Regions from separate parts of the Ancylobacter sp. 3268 genome, predicted to be linked through region 1. Evidence: predicted binding sites of a transcription regulator. Region 1 holds the regulator's gene; the other holds the start of a gene.
The links. Region 1 encodes PhoB, which activates phosphate uptake and scavenging genes when phosphate is short. Its sites were predicted from a motif close to TGTCATNNANCTGTCAT; they were not measured.
Positions count from the first base shown of each region.

Region 2: the regulator PhoB is predicted to act here: its motif matches at 1,760-1,776, upstream of phnC (phosphonate ABC transporter ATP-binding protein).

Region 1 covers NZ_JAVDUX010000009.1:93,525-100,839, forward strand. Annotated here, with positions in the region: gene J2X65_RS14175 (SDR family oxidoreductase) at 1-283, shown strand, start outside; gene J2X65_RS14180 (nitrile hydratase accessory protein) at 445-783, opposite strand; gene J2X65_RS14185 (SH3-like domain-containing protein) at 780-1,160, opposite strand; gene J2X65_RS14190 (SH3-like domain-containing protein) at 1,160-1,504, opposite strand; gene nthA (nitrile hydratase subunit alpha) at 1,501-2,205, opposite strand; gene phoB (phosphate regulon transcriptional regulator PhoB) at 2,565-3,266, opposite strand; gene phoU (phosphate signaling complex protein PhoU) at 3,311-4,027, opposite strand; gene pstB (phosphate ABC transporter ATP-binding protein PstB) at 4,053-4,874, opposite strand; gene pstA (phosphate ABC transporter permease PstA) at 4,882-5,715, opposite strand; gene pstC (phosphate ABC transporter permease subunit PstC) at 5,730-6,707, opposite strand; gene pstS (phosphate ABC transporter substrate-binding protein PstS) at 6,914-7,315, opposite strand, start outside.
Region 2 covers NZ_JAVDUX010000006.1:106,268-113,582, reverse strand. Annotated here, with positions in the region: gene J2X65_RS10620 (electron transfer flavoprotein-ubiquinone oxidoreductase) at 1-22, shown strand, start outside; gene J2X65_RS10615 (hypothetical protein) at 33-1,097, shown strand; gene J2X65_RS10610 (DUF6790 family protein) at 1,242-1,706, opposite strand; gene phnC (phosphonate ABC transporter ATP-binding protein) at 1,848-2,684, shown strand; gene phnD (phosphonate ABC transporter substrate-binding protein) at 2,699-3,700, shown strand; gene phnE (phosphonate ABC transporter, permease protein PhnE) at 3,797-4,618, shown strand; gene J2X65_RS10590 (hypothetical protein) at 4,876-5,106, shown strand; gene J2X65_RS10585 (ABC transporter ATP-binding protein/permease) at 5,340-7,091, shown strand; gene clcA (H(+)/Cl(-) exchange transporter ClcA) at 7,104-7,315, opposite strand, start outside.

The DNA of each region.
Region 1 (7,315 bases):
ATCCGGGCTGATCGGCCTCACCCAGGCGCTGGCCGCCGAATATGGGCCGCAGGGGATCCGGGTGAACGCGGTGCTGCCCGGCGCGGTGGAGACCGAGATGTTCCGCCAGGCCAACGGCACGCCGGAGGCGCAGAGCTTCGTCACCGGCCTGCACGCGCTGAAGCGGGTGGCGCAGCCGGAGGAGCTGGCGCGCTCGGTGCTGTATCTGGCCTCAGACGATTCGTCCTTCGTCTCCGGCACCGCGCATCTGGTGGATGGCGGGTTGTCGATCACCCGCACCTAGGAACACCACGACCCTTCAGGGAGAGAGGCCCGCGCAGCAGACCGGCGAAGGGCGGCGGATCGCCGAGCGTCACTCCCTCACCCCCCTCCCCCTCGGGGAGAGGAGAAGGCAGTCAGGCTCAGCAGCCCTGTCCGAACCATCGCCGCCCGAGCCGCGCCCGCTCAGCCGCCTCGCGCCGGATCGACGGCGATCGGGGTGGTGCGGGCGACATGGTGATGATCGGAGGCGCGGAAGCGCACCACGGCACGGGCCTGGTCGAGGAAGGCCGTTTGCTCCACCAGCCCCTTGGCGACCAGCAGTTCCACCGCCGCCTCGTGCCAGCAGACATAATAGGGCTGGTCCGGGTGAGCGTGGATCTCGGCGCTAAGGCCGGCGGCGAATTCCGGCCATTCGAACAGGCCGCGCTCGTGCAGCTTCACCACCAGCGCGAAGGCCTGAGCCTCCCATGGCGCGGCGAAGGCCTTCGGCCGGTCGAGGTCGGGCAGCAGAGTGCCGGTCATGGCACGACCTCCGAAGCGGGAGAGGCCGGCAGGGCCGGCAGCAGATAGCTGTCCCACAGATCGATGGTGAGGCTGTCGGCCGGCGCGCCCTGCGGCCCCCACAATTCGCGCATGGAGAAGCGCACGGCGTAGCAATATTCACGCGTTTCCTCGTCGCCGAGCGCCCGGACATCGGGCAGGGCATAGAGGCCGTGCACCTTCACCACCACCCCGCGCTTGCCGCGGCAATAGCGCGGCAGCCGCGTATGGGTGAGCGGGCTGAGCGTGCGGGTGACGACGTGATCGCCCGGTGCGAAGGCCGGCACGCGCGAGGGGTCGTCGACCCTGGTGGTGGCGCCGGTCTTCAGGAGATCGAGAATATCGGCGGCGCTGAGCATCAGGCGTCCCCGGCAAGAATATCGGCGCTGCCGGCGGCGGCGCGTCCGGCGGCGAGGTGCCGGGCGAAGTCCTCCGGCGTCAGCAGGCCCTTCTCCATCATCAGCCGCGCCACCGCGAACCACCATTGCTCGTAATAGGGGCGGGTGAGATATTTCACCGGCTCCAGCCGCTCGCGCGACTGGCGGAACTCGTCGTCCGAGTAATGCGCGCCGATGGTGATCATGAACAGCCCGCACATGCGGCGCTCCCACTCCTCCTTGAACACCGGCTCGCGCCCGTCATAACCCTCCGGCACCACCCGGCCGAAGCCGTCGAAGCCGCCGCAATCATGCACCGAGTTCATTCGGCCGGCTCCGGGGTCAGGGCCTCGGTGACGCCGATCATGCTGTCACGGGTGACGAGGGCGGCGAGCGCCGCCTCGTCCATGCCCTCGGTGCCCTCCGGGCGGCGGGGAACGACGAGGTAGCGGACTTCCGAATTGCTGTCCCAGACGCGGATTTCGGTGGTGTCCGGCAGCACGGTGCCGAATTCGGCCAGCACCGAGCGCGGATCGCGCACGATGCGGGTGCGGTAGGCCATGCTCTTGTACCAGACCGGCGGCAGCCCCAGCACCGGCCACGGGTAACAGGAGCACAGGGTGCAGACGACGACATTGTGCACGCTGTCGGTGTTCTCCAGCGCCACCATGTTCTCGCCCTGCGCGCCGGTGAAGCCGAGATCGGCGATGGCGGCGTTGGGATCCTCGAGCAGCCACGTCCTGTAGGCCGGATCGGCCCAGGCGCGGGCAATCACCCGGGCACCGTTCTTCGGGCCGATCTGGTTCTCATAGAGATCCACCACCGCATCAAGCGCGGCCGGATCGACCAGCCCCTTCTGTGTGAGCAGCTCCTCCAGCGCCTTGACGCGGGCGCTGATCTCGATGTCGGCGATCGACATCAGCAGCGCGTCCGCCTCCTCGGAATGGATGCGGTGGAAAGGATCCTCATGCGGGTGATCGTGAGGCGCATGATCATCGTGATCGTGGTCGTCGTGCTGCCCTGCCATGCGAAGCGATCCGTCCCTGCGCCGCGAGGAGGGCATTATGCGGACACGCCGCGCGCGTGTCGACGACGCAGGAGTAGAAAAGCGGCACGGTGAAAAGATGGGCGACGCCTCGGAAAACGACGTTGGCGCCGGGGGTCGCGGCAGAAGCACGTGCGACGCCCACAGGCCGCCATCCCGTCCGGACCTTCGGCCCGCCGGTACTCCCCCGACGGATGAACGGAGAAGAGGCCGGCGGCGTGCTGTCGTGAGGCAGAGGGGAGCCTGCGAGACAGGGCGCCGGCACCAAAGACGAAAATCCGCCGGGGATTGCGCGCCAGCGGATCGGTTCCGAGTGCCACACGCGCGGCGGCGAGGCCGCCTCAATGGGTGCGGGCGAACATCTCGTTGAAGGAATAGCCGGAGCCGCGCACGGTGCGGATCGGATCGGGCTGGCGCGGGCGGTTGAGCGCCTTGCGCAGCCGGCCGACATGCACGTCCACCGTGCGCTCGTCGATATAGACGTCCTGGCCCCAGACGCCGTCGAGCAGCTGCTCGCGGGAATAGACCCGGCCGGGCGACTGCATGAGGAACTCCAGCAGCCGGAACTCGGTGGGACCGAGATGCAGCTCGCGGCCGGAGCGGTGCACCCGCTTGGTCTCGCGGTCGAGCTCGATGTCGCCGGCGCGCAGCAGCGTCGAGATGTGGTCCGGCTTGGCCCGGCGCAGCAGCGCCCGCACGCGGGCGACCAGTTCCGGCACCGAGAACGGCTTCACCACATAATCATCCGCCCCGGTGGCGAGGCCGCGCACGCGCTCGGTCTCCTCGCCGCGGGCGGTGAGCATCAGGATCGGCATGCGCTCGGTTTCCGGCCGGGCCCGCAACCGCCGGCACAGCTCGATGCCGGACAGGCCCGGAAGCATCCAGTCGAGCAACAGAAGATCCGGCACCTTCTCGCGCAGCCGCGTCTCCGCCTCGTCGCCGCGCGCCACGCTCTCCACCGAATAGCCTTCGGATTCGAGGTTGTAGCGCAGCAACAGGGTGAGCGGCTCCTCGTCCTCGACGATGAGAATATTGGTCGGCATCGCTTTTCCCGTGCGAATGATGCGAAACCGCGATCCGGCCCGCCTCAGGACGGGAACGGAACCGCGGTCAGGCTGGTGGTGTCCTGCTTCGGCCGCTCTTCGGTGAGCAGCTGGCCGGTCGCGAGGTAGTGCACGGTCTCGGCGATGTTGGTGGCGTGGTCGCCGATGCGCTCGATGTTCTTGGCACAGAACAAAAGATGCGTGCACAGCGAGATGTTGCGCGGATCCTCCATCATATAGGTGAGGAGTTCGCGGAACAGCGAGGTATAGAGAACGTCGACCTCGCCGTCGCGCTTCCACACCTCGATGGCGCGGGTGTCCTCGCGGCTGGCATAGGCGTCCAGCACCTCCTTAAGCTGCTCCAGCACCATGCTCGACATGTGCTCGACGCCACGCACCAGTTTCTGCGGATGGAACTCGCCGGTGAGCGCCAGCACCCGCTTGGAGGTGTTCTTGGCGAGGTCGCCGATGCGCTCCAGATCGTTGGCGACGCGCATCGCCGCCACGATTTCGCGCAGGTCGCCGGCCAGCGGCTGGCGACGGGCGATGGTGAGCACCGACTTTTCCTCGATCTCGCGCTGGAGCAGGTCGATGGGACCGTCCAGCACGATCACCTTCTGCGCGAGCTCCGTATCGCGCTTGACCAGCGACTGCACGGAATCGGCGACCAGCTGCTCGGCCTGGCCACCCATCTCCACCACGCGGCGGCTGATCTCCTTGAGATCGGTATCGAAGGACGAGACGATATGTTCGGAGGGCATGGGCTGGTCCTCTTTCCCGTCGCACTCAGCCGAAGCGGCCGGTGATGTAGTCGCGGGTGCGCGCCTCGCGCGGATTGGTGAAGATCTCGTTCGACGCGGCCACCTCGATCAGCTCGCCGAGATAGAAGAACGAGGTGATGTCGGCGCAGCGGGCGGCCTGCTGCATGTTGTGCGTCACGATGACAATGGTGAATTCCTGCTTCAGCTCGTCGATCAGGTCTTCGATCTTCGAGGTGGAGATCGGGTCGAGCGCCGAGGTCGGCTCGTCGAGCAGGATCACCTCCGGCCGCACCGCGATGGTGCGGGCGATGCACAGGCGCTGCTGCTGGCCGCCGGACATGCCGAGCGCCGAGGTGTGCAGCCGGTCCTTGGTCTCTTCCCAGATGGCCGCCTTGCGCAGGCACCACTCGACCCGCTCGTCCATCTGCGACTTGGACAGGCTCTCGTGCAGCTTCACGCCGAAGGCGATGTTGTCGTAGATCGACATCGGGAACGGCGTCGGCTTCTGGAACACCATGCCGATGCGCGAGCGCACCACGGTGGAATCGAGATCCTTCGACAGGAGGTCGCCGCCGTCGAACAGGATCTTCCCTTCCGCGCGCTGGCCCGGATAGAGTTGGTACATGCGGTTGAAGATGCGCAGCAAGGTCGACTTGCCGCAGCCCGAGGGCCCGATCATCGCGGTGACGCGCTTCTCGGGAATCTCGAAGTTGATGTTCTTCAGCGCGTGGTTGTCGCCGTAGTAGAAATTCAGCTTCTCGACCTTGAGCTTCGGCTGCGCGGACGGCGCGGTGGCGCGGTTGACGGCGGAAGCGATGTCGATGGAGGTATCGGGTGCGAAATTCATGGCCGTCTCACTTCATCTTCGCCAGAACCAGGCGGGACAGGACGTTCAGGGTCAGCACCCCGACGGTGATGATGAGGGCGCCGGCCCAGGCAAGGGCGACCCAATCCTCGAAGGGGCTGGCGGCGTATTGATAGATGGCGATCGGCAGCGACGCCATGGGCGCCGACATGTTCAGCGACCAGCCATTATTGCCGAGCGAGGTGAACAGCAGCGGCGCGGTCTCGCCGGCGGCGCGGGCCAGCGCCAGCAGGATGCCGGTGACGATGCCGGCGCGGGCGGCGCGCCAGGTGATGAAGGTCACCACCTTCCACTGCGGCGCGCCAAGAGCGAAGGCCGCCTCGCGCAGGCCGATCGGCACCAGGTTCAGCATGTCCTCGGTGGTGCGCACCACCACCGGGATGACCAGGATGGCCAGGGCGATCGAGCCCGCCCAGCCGGAGAAGCCGCCGAACGGCACCACGAGGAGCTGGTAGACGAACAGGCCGATCAGGATCGACGGCGCCGAGAGCAGCACGTCGTTGACGAAGCGCACCACATTGGCGATCTGGGTGCCGCGGCCGTTCTCGGCGAGGAAGGTGCCGCACATCAGGCCGATCGGCGTGCCGATCACCAGCGCGACGCCGATCTGGATCAGCGAGCCGACAATGGCGTTCAGCAGGCCGCCGCCGGCGCCGGGCGGGGCGGTGATGCGGGTGAAGACGTGCGGGCCGAGCGCCGGCAGGCCGCGGGAGAGCAGCGTCCACAGGATCCAGGCGAGCAGGATGAGCGACAGCGCGGCGAAGGCGGTGGAGATGGCCTTGACGGCATAGTCGGTGGTGCGACGGCGGGCGAGCGATGACATGGTTTCCTCTCCCCTCAGCCCTTGAGCTTCGAGCGGACGAGCAGGCGGGACAGCGCCAGCACGATGAAGGAGATGACGAACAGGATGAAGCCGAGCTGCAGCAGCGCCTGCAGCTTCAGCGAGCCGATCGAGGCTTCCGGGAACTCGTTGGCGATGGTGGAGGCGATGGTGGCGCCCGGCGCGAACAGCGAGGCCGACATGCGCGTCGCGTTGCCGATGACGAAGGTGACCGCCATGGTTTCGCCCAGCGCACGGCCGAGGCCGAGCATCACCGCGCCGACCATGGCCGTGCGGCCATAGGGCACGGAGACGTTGCGATAGACCTCATAGGTGGTCGCGCCGACGCCATAGGCGGATTCCTTCAGCATCGGCGGCACCGATTCCAACACCTCGACGAACATGGCGGTGATGAAGGGCAGGATCATCAGCGCCAGGATCAGGCCGGCGGTGAGCATGCCGGCGCCGAGCGGCGGGCCCTGGAACAGCGCGCCGATCAGCGGGATCGGACTGAGCCACTCGATGAGCGGCGGCTGCACATAGGCGGCGATCAGCGGCACCACGACGAAGAAGCCCCACATGCCGTAGATGATCGAGGGAATCGCGGCGAGCAGCTGGATGGCGACGCCGATCGGCCGGCGGAACGGACCGGGGGCGATCTCGGTAAGAAAGAAGGCAATGCCGAAGGACAGCGGCAGCGCCACGATGACGGCGATCACCGCGCTCGCCACCGTGCCGAACACCATGACGCCGGCGCCGAAGCGCTCGGTGACCGGGTTCCAGGTGGTGGACCAGAGGAAGGAAATGCCGAATTCGCGCAGCGCCGGCAGCCCGCCCTCGAACAGCATCGCGATGATGAGCCCGAGCAGAACCAGCACGAAAATGCCGCTGGCCCAGAGCAGGCCGACGAAGATGGGATCGCTGACGCGCCCGGTCGGCTTATGCGCGGCGATCAGGGCCGTGTCGGCCTCGGTTCCGCTGATGGAGGCAGCCATGTCGAATTTCCTTGAGCGCTGTCGCCGCTGATGCGCTTGAAACGGGATCAGCCTGTCACCGGCGGGCGCAGGCTGCATCTGTAAATGACGCTAGCCTCTCCGGGCGGCAGGCAGGACGCGGAAGGCACGGCACGCTTGTTCAGGCGAGCGAAAGGCGAGGGGGCGGCCGCATGGCGGCACCCCCTCGCCGGTCGGCAATACCAGGCTCAGTTGGTCCAGACCGACTTGCCGTCGGCCTTGATCTCGGCCTTCCAGGCGTCGCGGATGGTGGTCACAACCGCGTCCGGCAGCGGGATGTAGTGCAGCTTCTCGGCGATGGCGTCGCCCTCGGCGCCATAGGCCCAGTCGAAGAACTTGATCGTCTCGGCCGACTGCGCGCCATTGCTCGGGTTCTTCGGCAGCAGGATGTAGGTGGCGCTGGTGATCGGCCAGGCCTTGTCGCCGGCGGTATCGATCATCGAGGCGGCGAAGTTCTTCGCGCCCTTCCAGTCGGCGGCGGCGGCGGCGTCCATGAAGGCCTCGGTGGTGGGCTTCACGACCTTGCCGGCCTTGTTGACGAGGTTGGTCGAGGTCAGCGCATTCGCCGCGGCATAGACGAACTCGACATA
Region 2 (7,315 bases), on a different contig from region 1:
GCCGAACTACCCCAATATGTGAGGAGGCCCCCATGCGTATGGCGATCATGGCGGGGCTACTGGTGCTGGCTTCGGCGAGCGCGCCGACGGTGGCGACGACGGAGGCCTGCGCGACCGAGGCACCGGACTATGCGCCGTTCCGCGACGGGCTGTTCCTGCGCTACCTCAATGCCGAGCCGGGCGGACGCATCGACGCGGTGCCGCGCATCGGCCTCTCCTTTGGCGGGGAAGAGCCGCTGCGGGCGGAACTGGATTCCGGCTCCACCGGCATCGTGGTGGCCGCAGCCTATATTCCCGGCTTCGACCAGCTGCCGAGCCAGGGGCCGGGGCAACTCACCTATACGAGCTCCGGCCGGCAGATGATCGGGCAATGGGTGGTGACGCCGGTGACGCTCAGCGGCAAGGAAGGCGCCTCCGTTACCACCGAGCCGATGCCGGTGTTGGCGGTGACCGAGCTGCGCTGCCTCGACACGGCCCGCGACTGCACCCCGCGCCAGATGCCCGAGCACATCGCCATGGTCGGCGTCGGCTTTGCCCGCGAGGCCGATCGCCAGAGCCAGAGCACGCCGGACAAGAACCCGCTGCTGCGGGTGACCGGCGGGGAGGGCGGCGAAAACGAAGGCGCTCGCCGGCGCGGCTATATCCTCTCGCCCGAGGGCATGCATGTCGGGCTGTCGCGGGGAAATACCGGCGGCGACTTCCGCTTCCTCAAGCTCGACCGGCAGGACGACGGCTCGGACTGGAAGGCGACGCCGGCCTGCCTCGCGCTGAACGGGGCCGCTCCGCCGGCCTGCGGCACGCTGCTGGTCGATACCGGGGTGTCGGCGATGTTCATGACGGTGCCGCCGGCGCAGGCGGCAGGTGCCGAGCGAACCCTGCCGGAGGGAACCGAGGTGGCGGTCCGCGCCGGCGCGGGAGAGGACGGCTTCGAGCTCTACCGTTTCACGGTGGGGGCCGACTCGCCGCTCGCGCCGGACGCCATCCATCTGCGCGTGGCACCCGACCGGGTGTTCGTGAACACCAGCTTCCACCTGCTGAACGGCTATGACGTGCTCTACGACGCCGACGGCGGCTATGTCGGGTTCCGCCGGCGCTAGGGACGCAAGCGCGTGCGTGCTTCGAGGCCGGCCTGCAGCCGGCACCTCAGCATGAGCAGCCCTCCGCCAAGAGAGCGGGCGGCCGCACCCTGAGGTCACCCTGAGGGGCGCTGCGCAGCGGAGCCTCGAAGGACGCACAGGCCCTCAGAACTGCGCGATGAGGAAGGCGGCGAACAGGATGAAGGCGGCGACGAGATCGCTGACCATCGCCATGTTCTCGCGGAAGTTCCGCTCCGGCCGGCGCATGTGGTTGAGCCCGGCAAGGCCGAGAAAGGCGCCACCGATGAAGGCGACCGGAAACACCCAGCTGGAGATCAGCAGCGACAGCAGCCCCGCCGCGCCCATGGCGAGATTGGCGCAGCCGAGTTCCTGCACCAGCACATGCGACCGCAGATCATCGACGCCGAGGATGGAGCTGGCGGTGTAGCCGGGCTTCAACAGCTGGGTGATGCCGGCCAGCAGCAGCCGCACGCCGACCGCCCAGAACACGAACCATTTGCTGGCGATGGTGAAGAAGCCGACCAGCGTGCCGTTGCCGGCCAGCTCCGAGGCGATGGAGACGACGGGCAGGATGACCATCGTGAACAGCAGCGTGGCGTAATAGATCATGGGTCGCACTCGGTGGCGGGCGGGAAGGTGACGCAACGGCAGATCGCGGTGCATGTCACCGAACTGTAACGTCATATTCATCCCGACGTCACCCGCCGCCGATACGCCCTCATCGACCCTGATGGCCGACGAGGGAAATCGATGCCGGCAGCGCTTGAACTCGACCGTGTAAGCAAGACGTGGGGCGCCATGCGCGCCGTCGACAATGTCTCGCTGCGCATCGAGGCGGGCGAGCGCGTGGCGCTGATCGGTGCTTCCGGCTCGGGCAAGTCGACGCTTATCCGCATCGCTTCCGGCCTCGCCCTGGCCGACCCGACCAGCGGCGGCGTGCGCTCCTTCGGCCTCGGCGTGCAGGACAAGGGGCGGCTGTCCTCCGAGGTGCGCCGCGCCCGCCGGCAGATCGGCCTGGTGTTCCAGCAATTCGCGCTGGTGGGCCGGCTGACGGTGATGACCAACGTGCTGGTCGGCGCGCTCGGCCGCATCAGCCGGCTGCGCGGCACGCTCGGCCTGTTCAACGTCGACGAGAAGCGCACGGCGCTGGCGGCGCTCGCCGAGGTCGGCATCGCCCAGCATGCCGGCAAGAAGGCGCGCGAGCTTTCCGGCGGCCAGCAGCAGCGCGTCGCCATCGCCCGCGCGCTGGTGCAGGGGGCGAAGCTCGTGCTTGCCGACGAGCCGATCGCCTCGCTCGACCCGAAATCCGCCAAGCGCGTGATGGACACGCTGGTGACCATGAGCCGCGACCACGGCATCGCCCTCGTGGTGTCGCTGCACCAGGTGGACTACGCCACCGCCTATTTCGACCGGGTGATCGCCATGAATGCCGGCCGCGTCGTGTTCGACGGTCCGGCGTCGCGCATCACCGCGGCCTTCCTCACCGAGCTCTACGGCGCCAGCGCCGAGGAACTGATCCTGCCGAGCCAGTTCGCCGTGCCGGCCGCGGTGGTGCTCGAAACGACCTCTTCAGAACCCGTATCCTGACAGGAGCGAACACCATGAAGCGCCTTCTCGCCGCCGGCCTGGTGCTGGCCGGCCTCACCGCCCCGCTGGCGGCTCAGGAAGTCAAGGAGCTGAACTTCGGCTTCATCTCCACCGAGTCCTCCGCCAATCTCGCCAAGAGCTTCGAGCCGCTGCTGAAGGACATGGAGAAGGCCATCGGCGTGCCGGTGAAGCCGTTCTTCGTCGGTGACTATGCCGGCGTGATCGAAGGCATGCGCTTCAAGAAGGTCGACGTGGCGTGGTTCGGCAACAAGTCGGCCATGGAAGCGGTCGACCGCTCCAATGGCGAAGTCTTCGTCAAGACCGCCAAGCCGGACGGTTCCTCGGGCTACTACTCGCTGATCGTCACCAATGTCGACCGCAACGACATCAACGGCCTGAAGGACATTCTCGACTGCTCCAAGGGCTATAATTTCGGCAATGGCGACCCGAATTCCACCTCGGGCTTCCTGGTGCCGAGCTACTACGTGTTCGCGCTCAACAATGTCGACCCGCAGAAGTGCTACAAGCGCGTCGTGACCTCGAACCATGAGGGCAACCTGCTCGCGGTCGCCAACAAGCAGGTCGATTTCGCCACCAACAACACCGAGAACATGACCCGTCTGCAGCAGACGCGTCCGGCCGAGGCGGCGAAGATCAAGGAAGTGTGGCGCTCGCCGCTGATCGCCGGCGATCCGATCGTGTGGCGCAAGGACCTGCCGGCCGACCTGAAGGCCAAGATCTACACCTTCTTCATGACCTATGGCCGCAACGGCACCCCGGAGGAGATCGAGCGCGCCCGCGCGGTGCTCGCCAAGACCTCGGACGGCTGGGGTCCGTTCCTCGCCTCTTCCGACGCGCAGCTGATCCCGATCCGCCAGCTCGAGCTGTTCAAGGCCAAGGTGAAGGCCCAGAGCAACGACAAGCTCTCGGCCGACGAGAAGGCCGCCGAGGTCAAGAAGATCGACGCCCAGCTCGCCGATCTCGATAGCCAGCTCAAGAAGCTGCCCGCCATGTGACATGTCGCCGGAGGCCGGCTTCGCCCGGCCTTCGCGCATGGCTTGCCGCCGTCTCCGGTCCGCCGGGGACGGCGTTCGATTGAGAGGGGACGCCCCATGTTCGCCACCGAGACCGCTCATCGCTCCGTCGCCGCCGCGCTGCCGGCGCCGCCGGTGACGCCGCTTGCCACTCGGCTGACCCGCCTGTGCCTCGGCGCGGTGGCGGTGGTCCTGCTGGTGTTCTTCTGGCACGAGGCGGAGATGAACCCGGCGCAGCTGGTGAAGGACGCCGGCAACATGGCAACGCTCGGCGCCGATTTCCTGCGCCCGGACTTCACCGATTGGGACGTCTACGCCACCGCCATGGTCGAGACGCTGGCCATCGCCGTCTGGGGCACGCTGCTGGCGGTGATCGTCGGCATCCCCTTCGGCATCCTCTGCGCCGACAACGTGGTGCCGCGCTGGGTCGCGTTTCCGGTGCGCCGATTGATGGATGCCTGCCGCGCCATCAATGAGCTCGTCTTCGCGCTGATCTTCATCGCCGCGGTCGGCCTCGGCCCGTTCGCCGGCGTGCTGGCCCTGTTCGTGCACACCACCGGTGTGGTCGCCAAACTGTTCTCCGAAGCGGTGGAAGCGATCGATCCGGCGCCGGTCGAGGGCATTCGCGGCACCGGCGGCACCTGGTTCCAGGAGGTCGTCTATGGCGTGCTGCCGCAGGTGCTGCCGCTGTGGATCTCCTACACGCTCTACCGCTTCGAATCCAATGTCCGCTCGGCGACCGTGCTCGGCATCGTCGGCGGCGGCGGCATCGGCATGGTGTTCAACGAAACCATGCGCGGCTTCCTCTATTCGCAGGGGGCCGCGATCCTGATCATCGTCATCATTACCGTGTCGTGCCTCGACATCGTCAGCCAGAACATCCGCAAGCGCTTCATCTGAGGGCCACGGGCAAAGCCGTCACGCATCCCCGGCCCGGCCGAGCGCCGGCATGGTCGCGGATCCGTTTCGCCTCGCGCCGCGTTTCGGGTCCTTTTGCGCCGCTGGCTTCATGACAGGTCGTCGGTTGGTTCCTTGCGATTCTGCACGATCAGGGATGCGTGAACTTCCCTTACGATCTGATCGCAAGCGACATAAATCATTCTCCGAATGCACGTCAGTGTCGCTCGCGCGACATGTCGCAAGTTAGGAGAAGACGCATGAGCAGGATAGTCGTCGCCCTTGCCCTTATTGCCAGCTTTGGCCTTTCCGGCGTGACCGCGGCGTCCGCCGCCGGGCGCAGCAAGGACGAGCGTGCCGCATGGTGGCAGACCATGCATCAGTCGAAGCAGCCCTGGAAAGACATGGTCAACAAGTCGAAAGCGGCGGTTGTCAAGCCGGCCGCGCCGGCGGCGAGCGCAGCGCCGAAGGCGGCCAAGCCGGCCCAGTGAGCCGGTTGCTTCCCGCCGCGAGCGACGCAACGCAGTGCAGGGGCGGTATCCCGCAAGGGTGCCGCCCTTGGCGTATTCGCCGAGCTTTCTTCATGACCTTACGTCACTTTGCCTGACCAAACTTTAATTTTCCCGCCATCCTCCCGCCGGGATTGCTTCCACTAGTCTTGCGGCGCGCGGCCCTCATGGGGCGGCGTCCAGCATTCGCCCTTCCCTCGGCCGGAGAATTCCCCGTGCGTGCCATATTGAGCCTGCTCTCCGACGTCTGGCGGCTGTCGAGCCCGTATTTCCGCGGCGAAGACAAGTGGCGCGGCGGTATCCTGCTTGCCGCCGTGGTGGCGCTGGAGGTCGGCTGGGTCTATGCGACTGTGCTGCTCAACGAGTGGAACAACGCCTTCTACAACGCCATCCAGGAAAAGGACTATCCGGCGTTCGTGCACCAGTTCTGGCTGTTCGGCGCCTATGCGGCCGGCGCGATCATCATCGCCGTCTACCAGATCTATCTGCGCCAGTGGCTGGAGATACGCTGGCGGACCTGGATGACGGAGAAATACCTCTCCGCCTGGCTCGACCACCAGACCCACTACCGGCTGCGGCTGAAGGGCGACACCGCCGACAACCCCGACCAGCGCATCGCCGAGGACATCCGCGCCTATATCGCCCAGACGCTCGGCATCTTCATCGGCATCCTCAATGCGGTGATGACGCTCGCCTCCTTCGCGGTGATCCTGTGGGGACTCTCGGGCGACTTCCACATTCCGCTGTTCGGGCACGAGGTGAACATTCCCGGCTATCTCGTCTGGGCGGCGTTCGCCTATGCGACGGTGGGCACCTACATCGCCCATCTCATCGGCAAGGTGCTGGTGAAGCTCAACTACGACCAGCAGCGTTTCGAGGCGGACTACCGCGTCGACCTGGTGCGCGTGCGCGAGAACGGCGAGCAGATCGCGCTGATGGACGGCGAGGGCGTCGAGCGCGCGCGGCTGCTCGACCGCTTCTCGCACATCGTCCACAATTACTGGGGCATCATGATCGCCCAGAAGCGGCTGACCTGGTTCACCGCCGGCTATGGGCAGGTGTCGAACGTCTTCCCCTTCATCGTGGTGGCGCCGGCCTATTTCGCCGGCGGCATCCAGCTCGGCCAGCTCATGCAGACCTCCTCCGCCTTCGCGCAGGTGCAGGGCTCGTTCTCCTTCTTCATCAACGCCTATGCGACGCTCGCCGAGTGGAAGGCGGTGGTGGACCGTCTCATCGGCTTCGAGAACAACATCGCCAGGGCCCGTGCCGATGCCGCCTCCAGCGCCTATCGCCGGGGAGCGGCCAGCGGAGGGACCATGCTGGCGATCGACGGCATGGAGGTGCGGCTGCCGCAGGGACGCACGGTGCTCACCGTCGACGGCGTCGCGATCCGGCGCGGCGAGGCGGTGCTGCTCACCGGGCCGTCCGGCTCGGGCAAGTCGACACTGCTGCGTGCCGTCGCCGGCATCTGGCCCTATGGGTCGGGCACGGTGGAGATCGCCCCCGATGCCCGGATGCTGGTGCTGCCGCAGCGGCCCTACATTCCGGTGGGCAGCCTGCGCGGAGCGCTCGCCTATCCCGATGCGTTGGCTGAGCACGACGACGCCGCGCTGCGCGAGGTGCTGGAGGCGGTCGGCCTCGGCGAACTCGCTGAGCGGCTCGACGAGCGCGAATTGTGGCCGGCGATCCTCTCCGGCGGCGAGCAGCAGCGGCTCTCGCTGGCGCGGGCGCTGCTGATCCGGCCCGATGTGCTGCTGCTCGACGAGGTGACCTCGGCGGTGGACGAGCCGGGCGAGGCGGCCCTCTACCGCACCCTGCGCGAGCGTCTGCCGGAGACGGCGATCCTCTCCATCGGCCACCGCTCGACGCTCAAGCCGCTGCACGGCCGGCACATCGAGATCACCCGTGCGGCGGGCGAGCCGGCACGGCTCGATGGCGGGGCGGAGCTGACGGCCGTCGCGGGCTGAGGCGCGGCCGCTTCACTCCTTAGTTTTGGAAGCGGCCATGCCGGAAAGATCGCTCCGCGGCCGGCGCAGGCGAAAGCGGCGGCGCGGGGCTGGCTGGCCCTCGGCCTCGATGGCCAGCGTGCGCTCCAGCAGGGTCTCGTAGATCGGCCGGCCGCCCAGCGCCTGCGCCACCATGTTGGAGACGATGGTGGCCAGCATCACCGGCACCAGGAGAGCATAGGCGC